DNA from 2 places in the Thioalkalivibrio sp. ALR17-21 genome. Region 2 is predicted to be linked to the other one. Evidence: predicted binding sites of a transcription regulator. Region 2 holds the regulator's gene; the other holds the start of a gene.
The links. Region 2 encodes FliA, which starts transcription of late flagellar genes. Its sites were predicted from a motif close to GCTAAAGTTNNNNNNNNNNCNGCCGATA; they were not measured.
Positions count from the first base shown of each region.

Region 1: a site for FliA is predicted at 2,993-3,020, ahead of G020_RS0108960 (methyl-accepting chemotaxis protein). Genes of this name have one in related genera too.

Region 1 is NZ_ATUL01000014.1:71,458-76,252, reverse strand. It holds gene G020_RS0108970 (MBL fold metallo-hydrolase) at 1-473, shown strand, start outside; gene G020_RS0108965 (glutathione S-transferase N-terminal domain-containing protein) at 538-963, shown strand; gene G020_RS0108960 (methyl-accepting chemotaxis protein) at 1,012-2,922, opposite strand; gene G020_RS0108955 (SLC13 family permease) at 3,049-4,599, opposite strand; gene argF (ornithine carbamoyltransferase) at 4,603-4,795, opposite strand, start outside.
Region 2 is NZ_ATUL01000007.1:58,861-63,655, reverse strand. It holds gene flhA (flagellar biosynthesis protein FlhA) at 1-717, shown strand, start outside; gene flhF (flagellar biosynthesis protein FlhF) at 773-2,179, shown strand; gene G020_RS0105445 (MinD/ParA family protein) at 2,163-2,987, shown strand; gene G020_RS0105440 (RNA polymerase sigma factor FliA) at 2,984-3,745, shown strand; gene G020_RS0105435 (chemotaxis response regulator CheY) at 3,785-4,165, shown strand; gene G020_RS0105430 (protein phosphatase CheZ) at 4,201-4,795, shown strand, end outside.

The sequences.
Region 1 (4,795 bases), on a different contig from region 2:
CGGATTTCACCGCCCTTCCAACCCCGGAGCATCCCGCGCTGCGTTTTCGCGCTCTCGAACCCGGCGAACAGATCGACCTCGACGGACGCTGGATCACCGCCCTCCCCGCGAGACACACCGTTCCGGCGGTGGGCTATTCGGTCAGCCGCCCCGACATCGGGGCCTTCGCCTTCAGCGGGGATACCACCTCGACCCGGCACCTGTGGCAGACCCTCAATGAGCTGCCCCGCCTCGACCTGCTGATGATCGAGACCGGGCTGCCGGACGAGATGGATCACCTCGCCGGCGCCACCCGCCACTACACCCCGTTGCAGCTGGTACGCGACCTCGACCACCTGCGGCATCGGCCGAGAATCGCGATCACACACCTCAAACCCGGCTACGAGCAGACCATTCGCGAACAGCTGGCCACCCGCAACAACGGCGACATGATCGTCCTCTCCGGGAACGAGCGCTTCGAGCTGGTCGGCTGACACAGAACACGGACCGGACAGCGCCGCGATTGGTCGCGCACCGGAGCTGTGGCATCCTTGGCGGATGCGACCCCTGATCCGACTCTTTTTCCGCGGCGTGCGCCTGGTTCTCACGCCCTTCATGCTCGTGGGCGAGAAGGTGACCCGCCCGCGCGGAATCCAGCGTGATCCCGAAGAACAGGCACGGGTGGACGAACAGACCCGCGCCCTCGCGCTCTACCACTTCCCCGCCTGTCCGTTCTGTATCAAGGCGCGCCGTGCCATGCAGCGCCTGTCGCTGGACATCGAACTGCGCAATGCCCAGCCGGCCGGCGAACACCGCGAGACCCTGCAGACGGAAGGCGGCAAGCTGCAGGTCCCCTGCCTGCGGATCGAGGAAGGAGGCGGCAGCGTGCGCTGGCTGTACGAGTCGGGCGCGATCATCGACTACCTCGAGTCGCGCTTTGATCCGGACCGGGCCGGAGCCGACCGCAATACCGAGGGCTCCTGAACCCGCAAATGACAGGGGGCGGCACGTGGCCACCCCCTCGAGACCGGATCAGACCCGGAAGTGTCCAACCCGCTGCTGCTGTTCGGAAGCCAGTTTCGACAGCTCCTCCGAGGCATTCGCGATCTCGCGCGAGCCACTGGCCGTCTCGTCCAGCACCTGGGTGATGTTGGAGATGTTGCGGTTGATCTCCTCGGCCACCGAGGACTGTTCCTCGGCCGCGCTGGCGATCTGCGTATTCATCTCCGAGATGGTGGTCACCGACTGCGTGATCGACTCCAGCGACTCGCCCGCCTCGTTCACCTTCTCGCGGCTGGAATGCGCCCGGTTCTTGCCTTCTTCCATCGCCTGAACCGCCTCGCGCGTGCCGTTCTGGACGCGTTCGATCATACCCTGGATCTCGTGAGTCGAATCCTGGGTCCGGCTCGCCAGGGTCCGCACCTCGTCGGCCACCACCGCGAAGCCGCGCCCCTGCTCACCGGCCCGGGCCGCCTCGATCGCCGCGTTAAGCGCCAGCAGATTGGTCTGATCGGCGATGTCCCCGATCACCTCCAGCACCTTGTTGATCTGCTCGGCGTCGGTCGACAGCCGCTCGATCACTTCGGCGGTGTTGTCCACCTGCGAGGTCAGATGGTTGATCGACTGCACCGTCTGCTGCACGAGCTCGCGCCCGGCGTTGGCATCCTGGTCGGTGGTCTGGGCCGCCGTGGCCGCGTCGGAGGCGTTGCGCGCGACCTCGGCCACCGTCGCGGTCATCTCGTTCATCGCGGTGGCCACCTGGTCGACCTCGTCCTTCTGCCGCGTGACCTGACCGTTGGTCTGTTCGCTGGTCGCGGACAGCTCGTTGGCCGCGGCCGCCACCTGGTCGCCACCGGCGGCGACTTCCTTGACCAGGTCCTGGATCTTGCCCACGAAGCGGTTGAACGCCGCCGCCAGATCCCCCAGCTCATTGTTGCCGTCGGCCTCCAGCCGGCGCGTCAGGTCACCATCGCCGGACGCGATGTCGTCCAGGCGCGTGACGGTCTGGCGCAGCGGCCGCACGATGCTGCGCGACAGCAGCCAGGCCAGCAGCAGGCCGAGACCAATGGCGACCACGCCCACCGCCACCACGGTGGTGGTGGCATTGCGGGCCATCGCCACGTATTCGCTGCGATCGACCATCAGCTCCAGCACGCCCACCGGCTCGCCGGAGAAATCCTCCACCGCGCGCCCGACCACGGCCATCGGGCGGCCGTCGTGGCGAACGTTGCGGATCATCTCCTCGCCGTCGAGGATGCGCCGCATCTCCTCCCGACTGAAGGTCGACTCGCCATTGATGGTGCCGGCAAAGACCTCGAAACCGCCATCACGATCGAGGTGTACCGCCACGGGTGATCCGGTTTCTTCGGTGAAGGACTCGAAGAATGCGTCATCGAAGGCCATGCCGAATTCCAGCGAGCCGATGTGCTCGTTCTGGTAGGACACCGGCACCATCCCGCGGATCCCGATGCCGAACGGGCCCTCTTCCAGCCCGGTAATCGGCTGCCGATTGCGGTTCACTTCCAGGATCGTCTGGCGCACGTCCGACAGGTCGTCGCCGTAGTTGTCGGGACTGTGGGTACGCAGGAAAGAGGTCGCCGGCGGCGTATGGAAGTGATACTGGCGCACGTCATGCTCGTCGCGCAGCTGGCCATATCCCGGCTGGGTCAGTTCCAGCAGGCGCTCACGATCCCCCTCGGCGAACGCCTGCTGAATCACCGGAATCTCGGCGATGGCCCGCGCCATCGATTCGCCCCGTTCGGCTTCCTGCTCCAGCTGGCGGATCAGCAGCCCGCTCAGGTCGTTCAGTTCCCGTTGCTCCGCGCGGTCCGCCATGTTGCCGAGGCTGTTCATCACCACCACCAGCGTGAGCACCACGACCGCCACCACAACGATGGTGACGCCGCCCATCAAGCGCGTTCCGATACGGATATTCCTGAGCATCTCTCTCTCCCTTGAAGCTTTCTTCGCGCCCGGGATTACGGGCGCCATGCTACGAGTCTCTCGCCCCCGCTAGCGGCCGGCCGCGGCCCGACTTGAGCCGCGCGGGTCACACGCCTCCCCACGCACTCAGCCCACGTGCCGCAGCAGCAACGGCTCGGCGAGCGCATACACCGCGAGGCTGACCAGCACGATGGCGACCACCGACAGCAGGGCCCCGCCGCGGATCATGTCCACCACGCGCAGGCGATTGGAGGCAAACACGATGGCGTTGGGCGGCGTGGCCACCGGCAACATGAACGCGACCGACGCGGCGAACGCCACCGGCAGGGTCATCAGTCCCACCGGCACATCCATGCGCAGCGCGAGAGCGGCCACCAGTGGCAGCAGGGTGGCGGCGGTAGCGGTATTGCTGGTCACGTGGCTGAGGGTCATGGTGACCAGCACCACCCCCGCGATCACCAGCAGCAGCGGCCACGCCTGCGCGCCCATCAGCGCCTCGGCGGTCAGTTCCGCCAGGCCCGAGGATTCAATGGCGGAACCGAGACTGAGACCGCCACCCACGAGCAGCAGCACCCCCCAGGGCAGCTCCCGCGTGTTGTCCCAGCACAGCAGCCGCCGCTGACCCGAGGCCCCGGAAGGGATCAGGAACAGCAGCCCCGCCCCGAGGATCGCGATCCCGGCGTCCGTCAGTTCCAGCGGCAGCCACGCCTCCAGCAGGGGACGAAACATCCAGGCCAGCGCCACCACCAGGAACACCGCCGCCACGCGCAACTCCGCATGGCTCCACGGCCCCAGATCGCCTACCTGCTCCTGCAGCATGCGGTCGAGCCCGTTGAGGCGGATGCGATGCACCGGGAACACCCAGCGGGTCAGCAGGAACCAGGCAATGACCAGCAGGGTCAGCGACAACGGCAGGCCCAGCAGCATCCAGTCGATGAAACCGATCCCGAGCTCGTAGCGGTCATTGAGAAACGCGACGGTCAGCGCATTGGGCGGGGAACCGATGATGGTGGCCATGCCACCGATGTTGGCCGCGAAAGCGATGCCCAGCAGCAGCGCCAGGGCCGGACTGCGGCTGTCCGGCGCCATGCCCTGCAGGCCCTGGCCCCCGTCGCGCTCCATCAGCCCCAGCACCGACAGGGCGATCGGCAACATCAGGGCCGCGGTGGCGGTATTGCTGACCCACATCGACAGACCCGCGGTGGCCAGCATGAAGGCGCCCACCAGGGTGTGCAGCCCGCGGCCGGAACGCGACAGGATCGCCAGCGCCAGCCGCTGGTGCAGGCCCCAGCGCTGCACCGCCAGGGCGATCGCGAAACCGCCCATGAACAGGAAGATGGTGGGATTGGCGTAGGGTGCGGTAGCCTCGTCCATCGCCACCACGCCGGTCAGTGGCAGCAGGGCGATGGGCAGCAGGGCCGTGACCGGAATGGGCAGCGCCTCGCTGATCCACCACACGGCCATGAACAGAGTCAGGCCCAGGACCCGCCAGGCCTCCGGGGAGAAGGCCTCCGGCGGCGGGACCAGCAGAAAGACCACGAAGACCAGCGGCCCGAGAAACAGACCGATGCGCGCACGCAGCGCGCTTCCGGCGGGGGATTCGCCGCGGTCGTCACCGGGGCCGCCCCCGGCGCCCGGCGGCGGCGTTCGCTCCCCCTCCCCGGTCGTCTCCTGCATGCGTCAGCCCGCCGCGCGCACCAGGAATTCCATCAATGCCTTCTGCGCATGCAGGCGGTTTTCCGCCTCGTCCCACACCACGCTCTGCGGGCCCTCCAGCACGTCGGTGGCCACCTCTTCCTCGCGATGTGCCGGAAGGCAGTGCATGAACAGGGCATTCGGCTGCGCGCGATCCATCAGGGCCTGATCCACGAAG
Region 2 (4,795 bases):
ATCGACCCCGAGAACCGCGAACAGGCGCAGGGGGCCGGCTACACCGTGGTGGACGTGTCCACGGTGATCGCGACCCATCTGTCGCAGGTGTTCCGCGAAAACGCGCACCGGCTGATCGGCCACGAGGAGGCCCAGCACCTGCTGGACCAGCTGGCGCAGCGTTCGCCCAAGCTGGTGGAAAACCTGGTGCCGAAGACGCTGTCGCTGAGCGTGATCCTGAAGGTGCTGCAGAACCTGCTGGCCGAGCAGGTCTCCATCCGCGATCTGCGCACGATCGCCGAAACCCTGGCAGAGGAGGGTGCCAAGAGTCAGGATCCCGGCACTTTGACCGCCGCGGTGCGGGTCGCGCTGTCGCGCTCCATCGTCCAGGACCTGGTGGGACCGGAGGAGGAGCTGCCCCTGATCGCCCTCGACCCTTCGTTGGAACAGCTTTTGCATAAGTCTCTGCAGGGCAGCAATGGCGACACCGTCGGACTGGAGCCGGGCCTGGCCGAACGCCTGCAACGATCGGTGGGCGAGGCCGCCCAGCGCCAGGAGGCGGCGGGACAGCCGGCGGTGCTGGTGGTGGCCCCGGAAATCCGCTCCTGGATCGCCGGGTGGCTGCGGGGCGCGGTGCGCAACCTGACCGTGCTCGCATTCACCGAGATCCCGGACAACCGGCGGATCCGGGTGGTGGCCACGGTGGGACAGGATGAAGCAGACAAGAAGTCGGCGTGATGTGCGAACGGGCATGGCCTGAAGCACCAGTCAACGATCGGCGGGAGAGCGAACGATGAATGTCAGACGATACCGGGCACGGGACATGCGCGACGCGATGCGCCAGGTCCGCGAGGAGCAGGGCGAGGACGCCGTGATCCTGTCCAGCCGCCGGGTCGACGGCTGGCTGGAGGTGGTCGCGGCCCTCGATGGCGGCGAGGCGCCCGCCGGAACGGCGGAGGGTGACGGCCGGGGTGCCCCGCGGCAGGACGACGCCGGTAGCGGGGCACGCTCCGCCCGGGAATCAGCGCGACAGGGTGTGCGCGATGAATCGGCCCCGCGCGGTGAGCACCCCCGCGCGCCGGAGCCCGCAGCGGCTTCCGCCGGCGGGGGGTCGGGTGCCGGGTCCCGGCAGCGACCGGCCCCGCAGTGGCCCACCGACCCCGAGGTGTCCGCGATGCGTCAGGAACTGCGGGATCTGCGCAGTCTGCTGACGCGGCAGTACGAAGAGAACGAGCAGGCCCGCTGGGCGGCACGGCATCCACTGGCGGCCGAATGCAAGGCGCGGCTGATGGATCTGGGCTTCCGCGAGCCGCTGGCGCGCAGCCTGGCCGGCAGCATCCTCGACGATCACACCTCGGAGGAGGCATGGGAGCGCCTGCGGGCGCGCCTGTCTGGTGCCATCGTGACCGCGCGCGCCTCCATCCTCGACGAGGGCGGGGTGCTCGCGCTGGAGGGACCGACGGGGGTCGGCAAGACCACCACCATTGCGCGGATTGCACTGCGCCAGATCCGCCGCATGGGGCCGGATTCGGTCACCCTGGTCACCATGGACGCCCAGCGCATCGGCGCGACGCGGCAGTTGCAGGCCTTCGGCCAGATGGCGGGAACCGCGGTGCGTGTGGTGGAAACCGAGGCCGAGCTGCGCGAGATGGCGCGTCGTTCGGCGGGCAGTGGGCACCTGATCCTGGTGGATACCGCCGGGCAGTCCCCCCGAACCGCTCCGCGGGAACCCCTGCTGACGGACATGCCTGCGGACGTGCGCGCGGAGACCTGGCTGGTGATCGCGGCCACCACCCAGGGCATGGCCCTGCGGCGGGTGCTGGAGGCATTCGCCCCCACGGAACCCTCGGCCCTGGTGCTGACCAAGCTGGACGAGGCGGAACAGCTGGGGGAGGTGCTTTCGGTACTGCTGGACCAGCCGCTGGGTGTCGCGTTCATGAGCGACGGCCAGCGTATCGCCGAGGATTTCCATCGCGTGGACACTGGCCACCTGACGCGCCTGGCGCTGCAGGAAGAGCCCGAACACGGCGAGGCCGACGCCTGGGTCGACGAGGCGATGCAGGCCTGGCGGCGGCGCGAGGCCTCGGAGCGCGAGGCCCGGCGGCCCCGATCCGAAGATGAACCCGCCGCGGGCGAGGAGCCCGCGCCGCTCGAAATGATTCAACCGGTGCTGAAGGGACATCATGTCACACAACACTAAGCCCCTGAAGGTCGTCGCGGTGGCCTCGGGCAAGGGCGGGGTCGGCAAGACCAATGTCTCGGTCAACCTGTCGGTCGGACTGGCCCGACTGGGACGCGAGGTCATGCTGTTCGATGCCGACCTGGGGCTCGCGAACGTCGATGTGCTGCTGGGCCTGCGTCCGCAGCGGACGCTGCACGACCTGGTGACCGGGGACGTCGAGGATCTGGAAGACGTGATCATCGAGGGCCCGGAGGGAATCCGCGTGGTGCCTTCCGCGTCCGGGATCGCGACCATGGCCAACCTGAGCCGGCCGGAACATCACGGCCTGATCCAGGCCTTCAGCATGTATACGCGGCCGCTGGACGTGCTGGTGGTCGACACCGCCGCCGGGCTGCAGGAGTCGGTAACCAGTTTCTGTCAGGCCGTGCAGGAGACCCTGGTGGTGGTCACCGACGAGCCGGCATCGATGACCGACGCCTATGCGCTGATCAAGGTCCTGCATCGGGATCATGGCGTGAGCCGGTTCCGCGTGGTCGCGAACATGGTGCAGGGCCGTGCCGGGGCGGAACGCGTGATGCAGAAGCTGCAGGCGGTTTGTTCCACCTATCTGCCGGAGGTCATACTGGATCTGGTGGGCGTGATTCCGCTGGATGATGCCCTGCGCCAGGCGGTGCAGAAACGGGCGCCGGTGGTGCAGCAGTCCCCGGGCAGCCCGGCGGGACGGGCGTTCCTCGAGCTCGCGCGCAAGGTCGACGGCTGGCCGGTGGCCCGCGGCGCCAGCGGGGGGGTTGGATTCTTCGTCGAGAGGATGCTGCAAAGCGCATGAACACGCCAAAGAACAGACTTTCGGGATACGCCCGGGCGGGGACCGGGGGACCGGATCAGCTGGTCGCGGACCACGTCGAGCTGGTGAATCGGATCGCCCATCACCTGATGGCCCGGCTGCCGGCCTCGGTGCAGGTGGATGACCTGGTGCAGGCAGGCATGGTGGGGCTGATCGAGGCCGCGCGGCAGTTCGAAGGCGGCCAGGGGGCGACCTTCGCCACCTACGCCGGGATCCGCATCCGCGGGGCGATGATCGACGAGCTGCGTCGCAGCGACTGGACGCCGCGCTCGGTGCACCGCAACAGCCGGCGGATCTCCGAGGCGATGCAGACGGTGGAGGCCCGCGAGGGCCGCGCCGCTCGCGCTCCGGAGATCGCCGAGGAGCTGGGCGTCCCGGTGGAAACCTACTACCAGATGCTGGATGATCATGCCGGTGCCCATCTGTTCGCGCTGGACGAGGTGGGCGGCCCGGAGGGCGAGGCGGATCGCGTGCTGGAAGGGCAGGAGCAGTCCCCGTCGCGGCGCATCGAGGCCGGGGAGTTCCGCGAGGAACTGGCCGGCGCACTGGGCGATCTGCCCGAGCGCGAACGACTGGTGCTCAACCTGTACTACACCGAAGAACTCAACCTGCGCGAGATCGGTGCGGTGCTGGACGTGACCGAATCGCGCGTCAGCCAGATCCGCAGCCAGGCGGTGCACCGTCTGCGGGCGCGTCTGGGCTCGTGGCTCGAAGACGTCGAGTCCCTGCAGATATTCTAAGGTTCAAACACATTCCCGGAGCGAACTGTGGACAAGGGTATGAAAATCCTGATCGTGGACGACTTCTCCACGATGCGGCGCATCATCAAGAATCTCCTGCGGGATCTTGGCTTCAACAACACCATGGAGGCCGACGACGGGAGCACCGCCCTGCCGATGCTGCAGAACGGCGACTTCGATTTTCTGATCACCGACTGGAACATGCCCAACATGCCGGGCATCGACCTCCTGCGCGAGGTGCGCAAGGACGAGCGGCTGAAATCGTTGCCGGTGCTGATGGTCACGGCCGAAGCCAAGCGCGATCAGATCGTGGAGGCGGCAGAGGCCGGCGTGAACGGTTACATTGTGAAGCCCTTCACGGCCGAGACGCTCAAGGAGAAGATCGAAAAGATCTTCGAACGTATTGAAGCTCAAGGCTGAATACCGCGACCGGCTGACACGGCAAGAGAGACCCGATGACCGAACAAGAGAATGCCTCCGGGGAAGACCGGCTCGCGCTGGCGCGGGAGCTGGTGGGCGCTCTGGAAGGCGGTGACGAGGAGGCTTCGCGCCGCCTGATCCAGGAGCTCGCGCGGCCTTACGAGCGCGAACTGTTCGACGAACTGGGCAAACTGACCCGCGAACTGCACGAGGCCCTGGAGAGCTTCCGGGGCGATTCGCGTCTGGTCGAGCTGGCGCAGGACGAGATTCCGGATGCACGCGAGCGTCTGAGTTACGTGGTGACCCAGACCGAACAGGCCACGCACGAAACCCTGAATGCGGTGGAATCGTCCCTGCCGATTGCCGAGGCGTTCGCCGGGCGTGCCGCGGAACTCACCGAGAAATGGACCCGGTTCCGCAACCGCGAACTGTCGGTGGAGGAATTCCGCGAGTTCGCGCGCGAACTCGATGCGTTTTTCGAACAGACCGGCAAGGACACCGAAGAACTGCGCCGGTTGCTGTCGCAGGTCCTGATGGCACAGAGCTACCAGGATCTCACCGGGCAGGTGATCCGGCGGGTCATCCGTCTGGTCACGGACCTGGAGGAAAGCCTGGTCTCGCTGATCCGCC